One region of the Paenibacillus humicola genome, then DNA from elsewhere that is predicted to be linked to it. Evidence: riboswitches for the same ligand, from Rfam matches in the RefSeq annotation. Region 1 holds a riboswitch; each other region holds the start of a gene.
The links. A riboswitch is a leader RNA that binds a small molecule or an ion and turns the genes downstream of it on or off. The one in region 1 is predicted to bind cyclic di-AMP.

Region 1 (6,429 bases):
TCTCGCTCGGCACGTTGGAAGAACGGATCGATGAGATGCTCGAGAGCAAACAGCAGCTGAGCGACGACGTCATCACGAGCTCGGAAAGCTGGATTACGGAGCTGTCGACGGACGCGCTGCGCGACTTGTTCACGCTGCGGCGCGACTGGTCGGAATAGCGGCTGGCGCGGGAAGGTGACCCATTCGAAGGGATCGGAATAGTGCCGCATTTCGAGGTGTCAATGCAGCGAGAAGATCTCTACCAACAAAGGGACGTTGCGCTTGAGAAAGCGCTAGAGCTTCTTGGGTACATCGAGCATCGGTAATTACTTGGAGCTTTTACATACACAGATTCTTTCTGATTGAACGAAGACGATAATTGAATAAAACAGCAGAAGGAATCGCCGCGGCGGTTCCTTCTTAAGTCTGCACATCATTTATGGGATTGACGATTAGCCTAACGGATATAAGAGCTCGATGAGGCTGCCGCGGGATCGTGTGGCGGTCTGCCCCGCTAGAACCGGAAGATTAATGAAATTGCAGGACTCTTTAATTTCAATTGTTTTTTACCCAATATCTGAGTGATAATTTGGTACAGTAGAAAGGGATGGATATTCCAGGGAGGTGCATTTATGCGAGAGATAAATTACGACAATTACTTTTGGCAAGATAATACAATAAGGTTACGTGCAATACAACCAGAAGATTGGGAAAGTCGCTATTTAAATCGTTTTGATACACCTGCGCGTCGTTTCTTGGAGTGTGCAGTAGAATTACCGCCTACAATCACAGAAGCAAGGTCTTTTGCAGAAACATATGCTGATTTCTCAACGAATCGAATTATGTTCACCATAGAGAATTTAAAAAATGAAAATGTCGGTGGAATCAATTTAAACAGTATAGACGAGCGAAACGGTACGTTTAGTATTGGTATCCAAATCGACAGAGACCAACGAGGTAAAGGTTATGGCACGAGGTCGGTAAATATACTTTTAAAATATGCTTTTTTTGAACGTAGATTAAATAAGTTTAATAATTCCGTACTGGAAGGAAACGAAGCCTCTATAGCTATACTTAGAAAAGTTGGCTGCTTTCAAGAAGGGGTTCGCCGAAAAGTCTTTTACACCGATGGGAAGTACTATGATTCCATTTTATTTGGACTTACCAAGGATGAATATGTTGAGCACCTTTCGAAGCTCAACTGAACGATAGTAAGTCTGGAGCAGGCGCCACGTGATACTCCCTGATTCATTGAAGTAACTGGCAGGCATCTTAGTGCTGCTGACATTGTGTAATACAGTTATGAAATGAAAACTTTGGCGGTTGTAATGAAGGAATTTCAGCAATAATCACAGAGGTACTGATTCCTCTGTGAAGTCAAGGAGGAAATGGGTATGGGAATTAATTTAATGCCAGTGTCTAATCAGAACCGGTATGAGTGCAGCAAGCTAAAAGTAAAGCCAGAACAACTAAATGTTTTTCCAGCACCTGTTGTTTATTGGATTGCGGAGTCTAAATTCGTTGATGATTTTGAACTACGTGCAGTATATTGGGATTCTGATTTAGTCGGATTTATAGCTTACTGTAAAATACCCGACGAGAACGGGAACTACTGGATACCTGCATTAATGATTGATGAAAAGCACCAGAGTAAAGGCTACGGAAAGGCAGCCATGAAAAAATGAGCATATGGGCTTAATGAATTGCAAAAGAATGATGATCGGACATAGACCCGATAATCTAATTGCTGGAGAGTTGTATGAATCCTTGGGATTTAAAAGGGTAAATGAAGAAGTAGTAGATGGCGAAATCATACGTTTACTTCAACTGCCTTAACAAAAAAGCTGCCGGCAGTTATTACAAAGAGCTGAATAAACTGCCCCTGCCAGGATAAACGGTCATTTCATGATCTGGTTCCGAAGCTGACAGCCCTTAGCCAGCTGAGTACCCGGGACGTAGATGTTCGCGCATCTATGTCCCTTCTTTAAATATAGTCAAAGCATAGCACGAGAGATTTGGGGGTGCAATTACACCAAAGATTCGATCAAATTAGGAACTCGTTGGCCAACTGTTCCTTTACATGCTCCAAAAGTCGTCTTGCTTTATATTCGGGTCGATTTTTCGAAGGGCATCTAAGACTTTCTTCATTGTGCGTCCGCTGGGCATATGATCGATTTTGTTTGCCAATTTGTATATTGTAAATCGGTTCAGCTTCGTTTCTTTTGCGATCCATTCTTGGGGGATGCCGTTTTTATCTAGCCACTTTCCAAAGGGAGTACGTGGTTTCCCTAGTCCAAACATGACTGATCACCTCAGTCTCTAGCTTGGACAAATTATCGGAAAAATAGTCACTAAAAAGTGTGATTTTGGACAGACTTTCCATGATATAATCTTATAAAGGACTTAAATGCGGTGGGGCGGCCACGGCGTAGCTCACTTCCGAAAGGGGGTGACGCCATGGTCGCACTTGTGGCGCTACTTGATATCCTGAAATGGATTGCTACTGTACTTAGCATTGTGTTAAGTGCTCGGAAGCTCTATCGATGGATAAAACGGAAGCTAAACAAGCGAAAACCCACCGCGTAATTAGGTTGACTCCCTAACGGTGGGTCTCGCTTAGTTCATACTTTGCGCGCCGTGGGTGTCCACAGCCTTTTCGTCCTTAGAGTCTTTGCCGTTGCACTCGGCGAAGGCTCTTTTTAGTGTATGCCAAAATTTCCTTTTCTATACTCCAATACTACCACTTGTCCAATGCTGAATCAATGGGCAGCGTTCTTTTTGCTTTTTTCCAGGAAATCATAAGCCAGATGTGAAATGGAATTGCGGTGTCATGATGGAAAGTGCAACGGCAGCGACCGATGTTGCTGATCAGGGCAATTCAGAATAGCCGGAGGGACGGTTGATCAAGGTATATCGTCCAGAACAAAGTGGGCTTTATACCGATCCAGCAGCGCCGTATAGACCGCAATTTTCATAATCAACGACTTTAGAACTTCCCTGGTTTTGAAGATTTCACTGGAATTCTAGACTTCGATGCCGCTTTGTGAATCGTTCTCGGCTTCTTCGGTGCAGGTTTGTAGATCGATTTTTGCTTTGATATAGGTTTATGAGTCCGTATCTTGGACAAGGAAGATGGTTTTGAAACAGTGACGGGTTTACGATTACCAGTTGGAGTTTTTCCATCGATTGTTCCGACATTCGGAGAACCGGTTTCGTGATGATCAAAAGACTCCAAATAGGCGGTATCAGCATCGGTGCCCTTTTCCACATACGACTTGTCCCGAGCATATCCATATTTTGGTTTTAAAACAAATTTATCGAACGGGAGAGTGGTTTCTGTATTCTTTACGATGGATGGTTGTACTGCCGGCGGGGACTTTATGTTCAAAACCGTTTCTTCTGATGCCTTTATATTCGTGGCGGCTGTGTTTGATAGAGCAGTTGGATTTGAACCAGGCGCCAATTCTTTTTTTGCAGAGAATGTATCCTGTAAAGCCTCTTGATCGGCATTCAAGCCAATAAGATGGAGAATAATGCAGCCCCCTGAAAGGATAAAACTCCATTTAGCTTTTCCGTTGATTCTAAATAAGTTCACGATCCCCCAGAGTAAGAAAAGAGTTGCCCCGAAAAAACCCAGGAGTGAAATTGTATGTGCCATCCTTTTGCACCCCTCTTTTTTTGTTGAATCTTAGGTGACAGACGAATAGCTCTCACTCTAATAGAACATTCGTTGAGGGAGGCGATTAAAGGGGGATGTCAAATTTCCTAATATACCCGAGTTGTCATAACACCTCCGATTTTCACGCAGTTTTACAAAAACCTTCTGGAAATCTATTACTCCGATACGGTCCGCATGCCGAAGCCTCAAGCATTTGGTTTCCAAAGCGGGGCCGGTATCGCCAGCATTTTTACCCCTCAACGAACGGCTAAAAGCGCCATTGGCAATTCTTAAAAAAAATTAATCCGGATTCAGTCTCGTCCAATCGAGACATCAAAAAGTAACGTGCCATACAGCCTTATTGCGCCATTTGCCTTGAAGTTGAGCGTATTTCTGTATATTTAAGGGGTAACGGATAATTCTCACGCCCCCGGCATTTACTGGATAAAATCTAGAAAAATACCTTTCAGAGACATTTTGAACATTCTTTGTGGATTGTATCCGGCTGCAATTCCGTGCTAGATTTAACGTGGTAAATGAACGTGCCGAATCCGGTCATACAGAGTGACCGGTACGGGGGAACTTATTTTTTGGGGTGAATGCTTATCCGGGTGCTTTTTAGCCGGACAGGCTAGGGAATTCCTCTTCCCGAACCCGTCAACTAACCTCGGAGGCCAATGGAGGCGAATCCTGTTGAATCGATTGTTCAAGACCGCTGTTTTATCTTGCGCGGTTTGGGCTGCCGGGGCTGTAATGCATGCAACGACCGCTCATGCCAATTCCGCAAACGAAGTAAAGGTTCAAATTAACGATTCGGTTGTAGCGTTCTCGGAATCTGCGCCGTTCGTTGACGGAAACGGGTACGTGCAGGTGCCCATTCGGCCCATAGCCGAGCGAATGGAGTATAAAGTGGACTGGACCAAAGACGGTTCGGAGGTACAGATAACGCTTCAAAGCAACGACCGTACCATTAAGATGAAAACGGGCTCAAAACAAGCCACGGTGAATGGCAAGCACGTTTCGATGGACTCGCCGGCACAATTGAAGGATAGCCGTATGTTCATACCGGTTCGATTCATTTCGGAAAGCTTTGGGTACAAGATGCAGTGGGACAACAATTCCAATATCGCGATCATCAGTGAGGATGGCAAAGATCATGTACCGGCTTTAAAAGCTTCGGTGGCGAAGGCGCAAACTCCCCTTTTGTCGTCGATCGTGATTGAGAAAGCAAAATCGCTGCTCGGCGTTCCTTATGTGTGGGGCGGCATGTCGCCTTCCGGTTTCGACTGCTCCGGATTCGTGAATTACCTGTTCCGGCAGCAGGGCGTGGATTTACCCCGTACCTCCCACCAAATGTTTAATTCCTCGGGGAACCGGGTTACCGATGCGAAAAAGCCCGGGGATCTCGTGTTCTTCTCGATTGGTTCGATTATGCATGTAGGCATCTATATCGGCGACAACTTATTCATTTCTGCTACTTCGTCACGCGGTATACATATCGATTCGCTGACCAACAGTTATTGGGGATCGAAGTACATCGGCACCAAACGTATTATATAAACGTTCATACGGTCCGCCCTTCCTTGGGTGGACCGTATAATTTTAATCTTGACTTTTGCGCCTGCAATACGTGCTGGTCGGAAGCCGAATTCATCGGACTGGATCTGACGCAGATCGGCAAATATGTGGATTCGATAGGAACGACAGAGCGCTGCAGAAACGAAGCCGCCAAGCGATTAGCGGCTTTTTTTCGTGGCGGTGAAAGTGCAGGCGGATTTTATAGGTCTCATGCGGTGAGAGAGGATAACAAAATTTAATTGGACATGTTCATTACGGATACGAGTTCGACTTCGAACGGGCTTCCGTGCGGCAATACAAAGATTATGGTAAGATCGTCTTGGGTTTAATTGGTTAATGAAAACCTTGGAGGTGTGGAATGCAACAACATCGTTTTGACCCGAAAAATAAAGAGGTTCTGGAAAGTCCTGAAAGAAAGAAACTCCTTTCCCCTGAACAATTGTTAGAAATGCTCCCCATTCAAAAAGGCGACCGTATTCTGGATATTGGAGCTGGAACCGGTTATTTTTCGATCCCGGCTGCGCAAATGACGGAAGGCACTGTTTATGCTTTGGATTTAGAACCTGAAATGTTAGCTGCTCTAAAGTCTAAAATAGAGGAGCAAAGCATACCTAATATTGAGTTAGTTGAAGCCTCGATGACCGACATGCCGTTTAAAGATCATTCAATAGATATTGTCATTGCTTCATTGGTGCTGCATGCAGTTAAACCTATATCCATGAGTTTAAATGAAATAAAACGTGTAATGAAACCAAATGCACATTTAGTTATCTGTGAATGGGAGCCCAAAGAAAGCCCGATGGGTCCGCCTATGAAAATTCGTATATCTTCAAAAGATATGGAACAAGCACTCCATGAGTCAGGATTCTCAATAAAGAAGCATGTTTCCCCAACTGATTTTTTATATATTTTTATCGCCTCAATTAAATGAATGAAAAATCAAATTGGAACACCAAAATATAAGGGGGATTATGATGACTAAACAAAATTACGCTAATCATCGCAGACTTCACCCGCCGTTTCATTACGTTTTACCTGTCGTATCGCTGGCTCTGTTCGTAACCAACATCGTTTATGCAGTCAAGGAGGGATTTAGTCTTCCCGTTGTTATTATGCTGCTTACTTTTGTGTATCTCATTACGCTTAGCTTTGTGATTAGAAGCTATCCATTGAAGGCCCAGGACAGAGCAATAAGAGCGGAGGAAAATTTTCGC
Region 2 (6,429 bases), 340 kb from region 1:
GCGGGTGCTCCGAATTTTTTTCGGCCGCGCCGACGAGTTGAAGGAATTCCGTTTCGTTTTCTTCTGTTAATACATCCGTCAGTTCCGGCTTGCCTTTCGTCACAGTACCCGTTTTATCCAGAATGATCGCGTCAATCTTATGTGTCTGCTCCAAATGCTCGCCGCCTTTGAACAAGATACCAAGCTCCGCGGCGCGTCCGGATCCCGCCATGATTGAGGTCGGCGTTGCCAAACCGAGTGCGCAAGGGCAAGCAATGACGAGGATCGCGATGGCCTTTTCCAATGCCGTTGCAAAATCACCCGGCGTCACGAAGAAATACCATACGAGGAAAGCGACAACTGCGATTCCGACGACAATCGGGACAAAAATGCCGGAGATGCTGTCCGCTACCCGTTGAATCGGCGCTTTCGAGCCTTGCGCTTCTTCCACGACTTTAATAATTTGCGCTAGTGCCGTTTCTTTGCCGACTTTTGTCGCCTTAATACGCAGCATGCCGTTTTTGTTGATCGCTGCGCCGATTACGGAGTCCCCGGCTTTCTTTTCTACAGGAAGGCTTTCTCCGGTCAGCATCGATTCATCGACCGAAGACATGCCTTCAAGAACTTCGCCGTCTACCGGCACTTTATCTCCGGGACGGACAAGCGCGATGTCCCCTACGATAACTTCATCCACTGGAATCGTCAGCTCTTGACCTTCACGAACAACCAAAGCCGTTTTTGCCTGCAGACCCATGAGCGATTTGATCGCTTCCGATGTGCGGCCTTTAGCGAGCGTTTCAAATAGCTTCCCTAAAATAACAAGCGTGATCAGGATCGCACTCGTCTCATAGTACAAAGACGGTCCGTGATGGACACTGCCTCCTTGCGCGGCCCAATCGATCGTCAGATACAAGCTGTAGAAGTAAGCGGCCGAAGTGCCCAGCGAGACCAAAACGTCCATGTTCGCACTGCCGTTGCGGAGCGCCTTATATGCACCTGCGTAAAACTGTCTGCCGACATAAAATTGTACAGGAGTGGCCAGAACAAGCTGAAACCATGGATTCATCAGCATTTCCGGCAAGTAGATCCATGAGGTGAATGAAAAATGCGCAACCATGCTCCACAAGAGAGGGAAGGAAAGAATTGCCGAAAGGAGCAGTTTCCGTTTTTGATTCTTGACCTCATGGCCGCGGTGATCATCTGCGTTTTCACTTTCCTGTTTGGCGATCGCTCTGTAACCAAGCTGTTTGACCTTATTTTGCATCTCTTCGATCGAGACTTCACCCGGCGAATATTCAACACGAGCAGTTTCCATCGCAAAGTTGACAGATGCACCGGCCACGCCGGGCATTTTGCCGAGTCCCTTCTCGATGCGATTCGCGCAAGCGGCGCACGTCATCCCTTCCAGCTTAAACAGAGCCACTTCTTTAGCCGTATCATAGCCGAGCTTTTTAATGGTCTCTTCCACATTCCCTATGCCAATTTTCGCCGGGTCGTAAGTGATGCTCGCTTTTTCCAGCGCAAAATTGACACTTGCGGCAGAGACTCCTTCCAATTTGTTTAGGCCCTTCTCAATTCGGTTCGCGCAAGCGGCGCACGTCATGCCCGTGATTTGCAAAGTCGTTTGTTTGGTTTCTTGTGCAGCGTTTGTTTCCACAATCATTCACCTCTTGTTCAATTCCTTGCTCGTAGTATACCCCACTACCCTATTTTTAGTCAACATCTTTTACAATACCCCAGTACCGTATATTATCGGTTAAAGAAAAAGCAGCAAGCGCTGCTGGGCTTGGGTTTTATTTCATGAGTTTGTTCATGGTGATCATCAGTTCCGATAAAACCTCGGTATCCCCTTCTTGGATACGCTCGATGACACAGCTTTTCAGGTGATGCTCCAGCAAAAGTTTTCCGACTCCATTCAGAGCGGATTGAATCGAGGCGATCTGGTTCAGAACGTCGTCACAATACGTATCTTTCTCAATTAACCCTTTAATGCCGCGAACCTGACCTTCAATCCGATTCAGACGGCTGATCAAACTATTTTTTACTTTATCCGAATGATGGCTTTTTCGTCCCGTTCCATCGGTTCCGCAACAATTGGAATCCTGTTCATTTACTTGACCCAGCATTTCCATTTCCACGCTCATTTTGACTCGCCTCCTTCATAATCTATATTATACTATACTCCCTCCCCCTATACAATCAGTGGTAATATTGTCCCGGCAACGCAGGTAAGGAGCATCCCGCTTCGCCAGCGGTGCGGATTCCAAGGGCTCCCACTACGCTCGTCCGGAACAAAACCGCGGCCGCTTCCGTCACGAAACGGTCTTTTTGACGTACGCTGCGCCTCCGCCGGATTTTGCCCCTTTTTCGACAGGACGGCGAACCGCCGCCCCGCTCCCGAAGAACGCTTTAGCCGAAAAAATAGGCCATCTGAAAACCCGGAAACCCGCTGTACGAGTGAAACGCGAAAAAGTTGCACTTTCATAATTCTAATGTGTGAACAAATTGTGAACTTGGAAGGAGAAGTGTGAAAATGATCGAAATGTAAGCGAAGATGAAAATTTTGCCGAATTCCCGCAAGGGAAACGGGGGAACCACTCTGGGTGAATTGATCCCGGTATCCGCAGGGCCGGATGCCAGAGGCGATCATAGGGAGCCTTCAACCGAACCCCACAGCTAACCTCGCAGGCGTTGGAAGGAGCTTCTCTTTTGAAAAAGGTTTTGCTGCTCATGATCGGTCTCGTCATTGCGGCAGCCTTCCAGGCAGGAAGCGTGTTTGCGGACTCCAAAATGGATGGCGTCATCAGCGACGTGATCGGAACGCCGTATCATTACGGCGGCACCACGACGAAAGGATTCGACTGCTCCGGATTTACGATGTACGTGTTCGATAAACTCGGCGTCAACATCCCGCACGCATCCTCGTCGCAAGCCAGGCTCGGCAAGAAAATCGACAAGAGCGACTTGATCGCCGGCGACCTCGTATTTTTCAATACGAACGGCAGAGGCATTTCGCACGTTGGCATCTACGTCGGGGACGGCAAATTTGCCCACTCGTCCTCCAGCAAAGGCGTGACGATCAGTGCGCTCAGCGATTCGTACTACTCGAAACGCTTTGTTACCGCGCGTCGCGTCATGAGCCCGGATACGTTTCAAAAGTATGCCGACGAACCGTCCGATGCACCGGACGGCGGCGGAGACGCCGATTAATTCGCTCCGCCCTTCAGGAAGAACCGGCTTCGATCTATAGTGAAAAGAAGGCGAAAGCTTCCCCTTTCCTATAGAGGAGTCAAAAACGCAGCCTGCCCTGTCCGCCTGCCGGACAAGCGGGCTGCGTTTTTGTTTACCCTCGTGATGAGCGGCGTTTCGGGAACGAAATGAAACCATCGGCGCAGGGGCGGCAGGATGAGCGTCTGATCCGAGCAAATCATGATCTCGCGGCGTCAATCGGTTTCTTCACCTTGTAGCGCACCCACCAGAAGGTCCGGCCGACCTGCACGTCGAGCGTCGTTCCGGCCGGCGCAAACAGCTCGTGCAGCTGAAACGCGGTCTCGCAGCCTTCGCCGCGCCGGTCGGCCAGCACCGCTGTCGCCCCGTCGCGCAGACGCGAATGCCACAGGTTCAGAAAATCCCTTCGCTCCGCCGCCGGCAGCTCGCGCAGGCAAAAACAGGCTAACCCGGCTTCGAACGTGCCTTCGACGCCGGCAAGCTCGCCCGACCGGACCGATTTCGAAGCCGGCGCCGCCAGTCTCGGCGCGCCGGGTCCCCCGACGCGCAGCACCGACCGCCCCGCAAGGGTGCGCGAAAGCGCCTCCTCCACCTGCTTCCACTCCTCCCTTCGCGCATCCAGGCTTTCCCGCCATTTTGCCATCCGGCATCCTCCCGTCCCCGCCGCAAGCGGCGGCCGTTTTTTCTATTCCTATGTGGGCCTGTGCGCAAACTGACCAAAAAACGGGTATAATGGTACCACTTCAAGCTGTCCCTTGCAGAGGAAAATCGCAGAAAGGAGTTTTCGACGGTGACCGAAATGTGTGCGGAACTGTCCGCCTTTCATCCGACGCTTGCCGGCTGGTTCGCGCAAGCCTTCGGCGAGCCGACCCCCGTGCAGCTGGAAGCCTGGGCGTCCATCGACGCCGGACGGCATACGCTGATCGCCGCGCCGACCGGTTCCGGCAAGACGCTTGCCGCTTTGCTCCCCTGTCTCGACCGGCTCGCGCGGGACAAAGCGGCAGCGGACAAAGGAACGGCCCCGCGGGAGCCGGGGGTGCGCGTGCTGTACGTGACGCCGCTGAAGGCGCTCAACAACGATATCCAGCACCATTTGACCGGCTTTATCGACGATATCGAACGCTTCCGGGCGGAAAGCCCCGTAGACGGACAGGACGACTGGCCCGGGATCCGCACCGCGGTGCGGACGGGCGATACGCCTTCCTCCGAGCGCGCCAAAATGATCCGCAGGCCGCCCGATGTGCTCGTCACGACACCGGAATCGCTCTATTTGCTGCTGACGGGCGAGAAGAGCCGCGCCATGCTGCGCACTGTACGCACCGTCATCGTCGATGAAATTCACGGCCTCGCCCCGGATAAGCGCGGCGCGCATTTGTCGCTTACGCTCGAGCGCTTGTCCGCGCTGTGCCCCTCCCCCGTCCAGCGGATCGGCGTATCGGCGACGCAGAAGCCGCTCGAACGCGTCGCGCGGTTTCTCGGCGGCTGGGAGCGGGCCGGCGACGCCGCGGAGACGGCCGGAGCGGCGGCATCCGAAGCAGGCCGCGCCGAAGGTCCGGGCGGCGGTTCGGCTGCCGCGGATGTGACGGCGGGATCGGCAATCGGCCAAGCGGACCGCGCTGCGGGCGCGGGCGGCAGCCACCCGCTCGGCTTCGCGGAGAGGCCCGTGCGGATCGTCGAAAGCGACATGACGAAAACGATCCAGGTGCGTGTCACGATGCCCGACCTGAGCCGGCCGGCCAAAACGCGCGACGCCGTGTGGCAGCCGATCGTCGAGCGGCTGATGCAGCTGATGGAGGGCAGCCGTTCGGCGCTGCTCTTCGTGAACAGCCGCCGGCTGTGCGAGCGCCTCGTCCTCCGGCTGAACGACGCCGCCGGATACGAAATGGCCCGCGCCCACCACGGCAGCCTGTCGCGCGAGCGCAGGCTCGAAGTCGAGCGGATGCTCAAAGCCGGCGAGCTTCGCTGCCTGGTCGCCACGTCCTCGCTCGAGCTCGGCATCGACGTCGGCCATGTCGACGTCGTCATCCAGATCGACTCGCCGAAGACCGCTGCGGCCGGCATCCAGCGGATCGGCCGGGCGGGCCACGCCGTCGGCGGCGTCAGCCGCGGCTTCATCCTGGCGCGGAGCCGGAGCGAGCTGCCGGAGGCGGCGGTGCTGTGCCGCGACATTGCGAGCCGAAGCATTGAAGCGATCTCGCTCCCGGAAGCGCCGATCGACGTGCTCTCGCAGCAGATGACCGCGATTGTCGCCGCCGGGGATCTGTCGGTGGACAGCCTGTATGCGCTGGTCGCCGGCAGCGAATGCTATCGCAGCCTGCCGCGTGAACGGCTGGAGGCGGCGCTTAAGGTGCTGGCCGGCTTCTATCCGTTCGCCAGGCCGCTGATCGATTGGGACCGCGGCGCCGGTCTGCTCCGCAAGCGCGCCGGCACTGCGATGGCGGCCATCACCGGGGCCGGCACGATCCCGCAAAGCTCGGCCTATCCGGTTCACCATGCCGACAGCCGCAGCCATCTCGGCGAGCTGGACGAGGAATATATCGCCGAAAGCCGCGTCGGCGACGTGTTCCAGCTCGGCACGTCCTCCTGGATGATCACGGGCATCGAGAACGACCGCGTTTATGTGAAGGAAGCACCGAACCGTTTCAGCGAGATCCCGTTCTGGCGGGCCGAGCCCGGCGGCCGCAGCTACGAGCTCGGCACCAGGCTCGGCGCATTCCTGCGCGAGCTTGCGGACCGGTTCGGGCTGAGCCCGGAAACAGCCGGGCGCGGCGGGGACGGAAGTGGACTTGCCGGTCTCGGGCGGGGCGCGGATCCAGCAGCAAGCTCCGATGGTCCGGCAGCAAGCTCCGGGCATTCGGCGGAGTCCGGCGGCCCGGACTCCCGGCTGCCCGGCGCGGATGCGGAACGCTTCAAGACCCCCGATCTGGCGGCAGTAAACCCGTCCGGCGAGGAGCTGCGGGTGCGCGGGCGCGAGGAAGCCGCCGAAGATTGGCTGGATGCCGAGTACGGGCTCGACCGGCTGGCGGCGTCCGAGCTGATCGGGCTTGCCTCGGCGCAGCACCGGGCGCTCGGGCTGCCGACCGACCGCCGGATCATGATCGAGCATTACCGCGATTTGATGAACCAGACACGCATCATTATTCACAGCGTGTTCGGGCGGCGCATCAACCGGACGTGGCTGCTGGCGATCGAGCGGCAGTTCGAACGGCTGCTCCCATACAA
Region 3 (6,429 bases), 3.8 Mb from region 1:
GACGGACCGCAGCCCCGAGCTCGACATTAAGGCGATCACCGGCAAAACGCACGAAATCGTCACGCTGGTCCGCGAGAAAAAAGCCGATCTCGGCATCGTCGCCTCGCGCATCGACGACCCGGCGATCCGCTGCGTGCCGCTGTTTGACGACCACCTCGAGCTGGTGCTTCCCCGCGGACTGTTCGTCGCGGACAAGGGCGGACCGGAAATCAGTTATTTGAACGGTCTGCCGATGATTTTATTTTCCAAAGGCACGTGGTACCGGATCCTGACGGACGAGCTGTTCGAGAAATACCGGCTGCTGCCCGACGTCCGGATGGAAATCGACTCGTTCGAGGCGATTTTGCGCCTGCTGCATACGTGCCGTGCCGCCACGCTGCTGCCGAAATCGTATTTGCGTGCGCAGCTGCTCGAAGATAACGAGCTGATGACGCTTTCGATTCCGGAGCTCGCCGAAACGAAACGAACGACGGCGCTCATCCATGCCGAAACGGAAACGCCAAGCCTTGCCGTCCGGCTGTGGATCGACGAAATCTCCGTTATGTACAAGAAGAAGCCGCCGGCCGCGGATATTTCCAAAAAGTGACGCCATCCCTAGAAGCTTTCGCTTATTCCCCGCAGGGTCCCCCGCAAAAAAACGGAAGCCGTTTAAAAAGGACAGCGCCGGCAAAATCGGCCTGTCCTTGTTAGTGTTGGCTATTTTTCCATTTCCAAATCCATACCGAGCTTTCTTGCCATCCAGGCGGTCGAGCTGGCCTGCAGCAAAATCGTCAGCATGATGGCCATGAACGTCACCGAAGCGATGACGTCGGCATGGTTTACGCCCATGCCGGCAAGCATGCCGGAAAGCGCAGCCGGGATGACGCCCGTCTCCCTTACCCAGCACATGAACCCCATTTCGCGCAGCGTCCACCGCGATTTCGCATCCGGCAGCGCGCTTGCCAGCACCGTCAGGGGGCGCGCGATCAGCATCAGCACGGCTACGGCGATCAGGCTCTGCCACCAGAAGCCGGCCAGCAGGCGTAAATCGACCTGGCTTCCGAGCAGCACGAAGATGAGCATCCGCATGATTACGGTGATATTGTCGGAAAAATGGGTCATTTCCTGGTCTTTGTCGGTCAGATCGAGACCGAACGTACCGGCGTTCCCCCAGATCAGGCCGGCGACGAAGGTCGCCATAAAACCGCTCACGTGAAGAAGGTCCCCGATCAGGTAGGCGGCGACCGCCGTCCCGATCATCGCGATCGTCGTATAATCGCGCAGGATGCCGAGCCGAAAATGGCCGACGAGGTACACGACGAGAAAACCGAACGCGATGCCGATGACGATGCCTCCGAGGGCCGTAATGAGAAAATCGCCGATCAAATGCCCGGCGTTCAGCGCGGATTTGCCCGTCGCCGCTCCGAGCAGCGCGAACGTGACGATGGATCCCGTCGCATCGTTGAAGGCGGATTCGCTTTCGACCGTTTCCCTTACGCGCTCGCGGATTTTGACCTGCCGGAACACCGGAATGATGGAAGCCGGATCGGTGGAGGCGACGACGGAAGCCGCCAGCAGCGAATAAAGCCATTCGATCCCGAACAGCAGGTGAATTGCGGTTCCGACGACGGCGACCGTGATGAGCACGCCCGGCACGCTGAGAAGGCCTACGGTCCACCCAACCTGCCTCAAGCCGTGCAGCCGGATATTGCGCCCGCCGTCGAACAGGATGATGGCCGACCCGGCCACGAGGATGAGCTGGTTGGTCAGCGAGCTGCTCGTCTCGTTGATCCAGTGCAGTCCTTGTCCGAGCAGCATGCCGGCGACGATAAACAGCGCCACATCCGGAAGCTTCAGACGGGATGAGACAAATCCGGCGATCATGCCGGAGCTTACGATTAATAGGATCAGTAAAAGCAGGTGGTGAATGATATCGGTCGTTGGCGTTTCCATGCATGTATTCTCCTATCCTATCCGATGGTCATTTTGCCCTCGGGGTAGCGGTACAGTTCTTTCTCCGTGCGCGGACCGAGCGCGTATGCGAGCGTCAGCGGGCCGAGCCGTCCGGCAAACATGGTGAGGCTGATCAAAATTTTGCCGACCAGCGACAGGTCCGGCGTGATGCCGGTCGTCAGCCCGACGGTGCCGAAAGCCGAGGTCGTCTCAAATAAAATGCGGATAAACGCCTTATCCTCCGTCGTCGACAGCACCATCGTGACGAAGATGACGAGCGCCAGCGACAGCATCGTGATCGTCAGCGCCTTGAAAATCCGCTCGCGCCCCAGCCGGTAGCGGAACATCACGATATCCTCGCGGCCGCGGATCATGGCGATGACGGCGCCGACCAGCGTCGTGAACGTGGTCGTTTTGATGCCGCCGCCGGTCGACCCGGGGGAAGCACCGATAAACATCAGGATGACGATAAAAAACTGCGTCGCCTGCCGCATCGAGCTGATATCGATCGTATTGGCGCCCGCCGTACGCGGGGAGACGGACTGGAAAAACGAAGCCCATATTTTGCCGCCCCAGCTCAACGATCCGAGCGTGGCGTCGTTCGTAAACTCAAACACGAAAATCACGAATGCGCCGACGCCGATCAGAATGCCGGTCGCGGACAGCACGACCTTGGAGTGAAGCGAAAGCCGTTTGTTTTTGCGATAGTCCATCAAATCGGCGATGACGATGAAGCCGAGTCCGCCCAGGATGATCAGCAGCATCGTGACGAGATTGACGATCGGGTCGTGGACGTAACCGACCAGGCTGACGAATGGCGTGCCGAATTGGCCGAACAGGTCGAAGCCGGCATTATTAAAAAAGGAGACCGCATGCCAGACGCCGAAATAGACCGCTTTTCCAAGCGGCATGTCGAACGCCCAGCGGACCGAAAAGAGAACGGCCCCGGCCAGCTCGATGCTGAGGGAATACAGGATTACCCTGCGGATCAGCCGCACGATCCCTTCCATGCTTGTCTGGTTAAACGCCTCCTGAAGGATTAACCGCTCCTTAAGCGAGATTCGTTTTCGCAGTACGAGAGCGAAAAGCGTCGACATGGTCATGAACCCGAGTCCGCCGACCTGAATGAGCGTAATAATGATGATCTGACCCGGGATCGAATAATGGCTGCCCGTATCCACGACCACGAGCCCCGTCACGCAGGTAGCGGAAGTGGCGGTAAAAAGCGCATCCATAAACGGAGTCGAAACGCCGGCGCTCGACGCGAACGGCATCGACAGCAGCAGACCGCCGAGCAGAATGATCAGGGCGAAGCCCGTGACCAAGATTCGGGGCGGGGACCATTTTGCCACGTTCAATATCGATTTGATCTTCATTCGTTCCCCCCACTGTACGGCTCCGTACGCACAAAAAAAAGCACTGGAATCCGAGTGCTTGTATGCGGTCATTCCTGTTCGTTCCAGCCTGCGAGGTTAGCTGACGGATTCGGGCCCGGACAGGCGGCCCTATTAGCCGGGAAGACTGCGGCGGCAAATATGCAATCCGCGGTGCCCGTCCTTGGCGAAATTCACCCCGTGCCGCCGGCAGCATGCCTGAATAAGCAGTTCGCGTCCGACAGCAGTATGGTTCCCCCGTTTTCAGTTTGAAATTCGGCTGTTTTATTCAATTGATTCACATTATAAAACGGAAGACGCGTAAAATCCAACCGTCAATACGGAAGAAATCCATCCGTTTTGCTTCAAATTGAGCCTTAGGCGTCCGCAAATCGGTCGGTTGCGGGCTTTCTTGTCCCGTTATCTTATCCTCCATCCGCAGGCTGCCCATTCGCATGGATAATTTCGGAACAACTATGATATGGTAGTTGTATAGCCCTTTTTTGTCCCCCAATTCAGCCGACCGAGGTGCATGTATGAATGACGATCAGAAGCAGCCGCGCCGGAACCTGTTCGCCTGGCTGGGCGCCGCCGGAATAATTCTCTTTTTGCTGGTGCAGGTCCTTCCGTCCACGTCCGAAGCTTTTTTCGGCAATTCGAGCGAAAAGGTCATTCCGAAAAGCGCCGCCGAACGCACCGCGGCCGATTTCGCCAGACGGCAGTTCGATCAGGCTCCGCTGAAGATGGAGACAGTTTACCAGTCGGACAGTCTGTTCTACGGCTACCTGGAGAAAACGAAGTTAACCAAAGCTTACGACAAAAAATACGACGTCAAATTTCCGACCGACACGTATCAGGTGAACGCAGACATGCCGGGTGGCGGCACGTTGTTCGTCTATATTCACATGGAGCACGGCAATATCGTCGGCTGGAACCGCGTTCCAGACCCGCAGCCGGCGAAGGCTCCCGGCGCGGGAGAAAGCCGCGACGCCGCCGTCAAATTCGCCGTCTCGCAGGGGTTCAAGGCGAATGCGTTATCGGTGAAGCGGGAGGATGCGAACAACGGCACCGTGTGGCTGAACGTAAACGGCTATTCGGCGGGGGATGCGAAGCTGACGCTGCAAATCCGCACCGAACGGACCGCGGACGGCCGAATCCGCGTCGCCGGGTATAAACCGGCGTTTACCGTGCCGCAGAGCTACTCGTCCTATGTCGACGCGCAAGAAAGGCTCGCCGGGAAGCTGTCTTTTATCGGCAGTCTGCTCATGTCGCTGGTCATGTTCATCCTCGCGATTATTTATGCCGTCCTGTACCGCAGGAACACGTCATTCGTGCGCGGACTCGTGATGGCCGTTTTGTTTCTCGGCATGTATACGGCGAACAACTTCAATATGAAGGATGCGCTGCTCGCCAGCTTCGGCGAAGATCCGGACGCCGCGCTTCAAGCGGCGGTGGCGGTCGGCTTCACCTGCTTTTTGACGGCCGGAATGGCGCTGGCGGCCTATTTCTCGCTTGTAGCCGGGGACGGCTTGTGGCGGTCGATGGGACGCAGCCTATGGCCGAGAGCGGCCGCGCCCGGGTACGCCGGACATGTATGGTCCAGCATGAAGCTCGGCTATTTGTTTGCGTTCATGCTGCTCGGCCTGCAGACGATCATTTTCATCGTCCTGATGAACGCGACCGGCGCCTGGTCGACGACCGACGTGACGCAGTCGCCGTACAATTTCGCCTATCCCTGGCTGTTCCCGCTGCTGGCGTGGTGCGCGGCCATATCCGAGGAGGCGGTTTACCGGCTGTTCGGCATCGCCCTGCTGCGCAAATGGTTCAAGAATACGTTTGTCGCCGCGCTCATTCCGACCGTCATCTGGGCGCTCGGGCACGTCACGTACCCGATATTCCCGTCGACGACCAGGCTGATCGAGCTCACAATTATCGGTCTCATACTGAGCGGATTAATGCTCCGCTACGGCTTTATGACGGTCCTGTTCGCTCACGCCGTCATGGACAGTGTCATGATGGCGGTGTCGCTCATTTTCCTCGGCGGGGCCGGCAATATCGTCATGGGCGCCGTTTATGCCGTACTGCCGGCTGTTATCGCTTGGGTCATCGCCCGCTTCGCCCGCTGGAGGTACCGTACCGCATGACGGCTCGGCTGCAGGGCCTGCGGCCCTTTATCGCCCGGCGCCGCCAGAGCGGCGTCGAACGGTCCGGCCGCAGAGCTTATGGCTCTTCGCGCAGCGCTTCGATAATTTGAACGGCGAGCTTCTCGCCGATGGACAGAGGCCGGAAGTCTTCGACGGAGGCCTCTTTAATTTTTTTAAGCGAGCCGAAATGCTTCAGCAGCGCCTTGCGCCGCTTCTCGCCGATGCCGGGGATGGCGTCGAGCCGCGAGGCGACCATCGATTTGGCGCGCTGCTCGCGGTGAAACGAGATCGCGAATCGGTGCACCTCGTCCTGAATGCGCTGCAGCAAATAAAACGGCTGACTGTCGCGCGCGAGCGGAATGATTTCCATCGTATCGCCCGCCATCAGCTGCGCGGTCTTGTGCTTGTTGTCCTTGACCAGTCCGCAGACCGGCACGTTCAGGCCGAGCTCGTTCTCAAGCACGTCCAGCGCGGCGGAAATCTGCCCCTTGCCGCCGTCCACGATGATGAGGTCCGGCTGCTGCAGCCCTTCCTTCAGCACTCGCTCATAACGGCGGCGGATCACCTCGCGCATCGTTTCGTAATCGTCCGGCCCCTGCACCGTGCGCACTTTATATTTGCGGTATTCCTTCTTGTCCGGTTTACCGTCCGCAAACACGACCATCGCCGATACCGGGCTCGCTCCTTGGATATTGGAGTTGTCGAACGCTTCGATGCGCCGCACCTCCGGCAGGCCGATCGCCTCGGCCAAGCCTTGGGACGCCTTCAGCGTCCGGTCCTCGTCCCGCTCGAGCAGACGGAACTTCTCGTCGAGCGTGACCGCCGCGTTGTCCGCCGCCATTTTCACCACGTCCCGTTTCCGGCCCCGCTGCGGCATGAAAATCTTGACCTTCAGCCAGCTTTGCATCGACGAGCGAACCTCATCGCCGGCCGTTCCCGGGGCGGGTCCCGCGTCTTCATCGCCGCCCGCGACAGGCGGA

Region 2: it holds a riboswitch for cyclic di-AMP, as region 1 does, so the genes downstream of both, PD282_RS00705 (C40 family peptidase) here and PD282_RS02280 (C40 family peptidase) in region 1, are expected to answer to the same signal.
Region 3: it holds a riboswitch for cyclic di-AMP, as region 1 does, so the genes downstream of both, PD282_RS19645 (TrkH family potassium uptake protein) here and PD282_RS02280 (C40 family peptidase) in region 1, are expected to answer to the same signal.

Annotation. Positions count from the first base shown of each region.
Region 1 is NZ_JAQGPL010000001.1:479,942-486,370, forward strand. It holds partial or broken gene PD282_RS02260 (DEAD/DEAH box helicase) at 1-158, shown strand, start outside; gene PD282_RS02265 (GNAT family N-acetyltransferase) at 612-1,184, shown strand; gene PD282_RS02270 (GNAT family N-acetyltransferase) at 1,374-1,664, shown strand; gene PD282_RS02275 (hypothetical protein) at 2,966-3,637, opposite strand; cyclic di-AMP (ydaO/yuaA leader) riboswitch at 4,171-4,328, shown strand; gene PD282_RS02280 (C40 family peptidase) at 4,331-5,197, shown strand; gene PD282_RS02285 (class I SAM-dependent methyltransferase) at 5,574-6,146, shown strand; gene PD282_RS02290 (DUF6526 family protein) at 6,190-6,429, shown strand, end outside.
Region 2 is NZ_JAQGPL010000001.1:144,347-150,775, reverse strand. It holds gene PD282_RS00715 (heavy metal translocating P-type ATPase) at 1-1,636, opposite strand, end outside; gene PD282_RS00710 (metal-sensitive transcriptional regulator) at 1,773-2,105, opposite strand; cyclic di-AMP (ydaO/yuaA leader) riboswitch at 2,534-2,685, shown strand; gene PD282_RS00705 (C40 family peptidase) at 2,689-3,189, shown strand; gene PD282_RS00700 (hypothetical protein) at 3,407-3,850, opposite strand; gene PD282_RS00695 (DEAD/DEAH box helicase) at 4,007-6,429, shown strand, end outside.
Region 3 is NZ_JAQGPL010000001.1:4,278,861-4,285,289, forward strand. It holds gene PD282_RS19635 (LysR family transcriptional regulator) at 1-586, shown strand, start outside; gene PD282_RS19640 (cation:proton antiporter) at 697-1,932, opposite strand; gene PD282_RS19645 (TrkH family potassium uptake protein) at 1,950-3,308, opposite strand; cyclic di-AMP (ydaO/yuaA leader) riboswitch at 3,379-3,597, opposite strand; gene PD282_RS19650 (CPBP family intramembrane glutamic endopeptidase) at 3,842-5,449, shown strand; gene uvrC (excinuclease ABC subunit UvrC) at 5,526-6,429, opposite strand, start outside.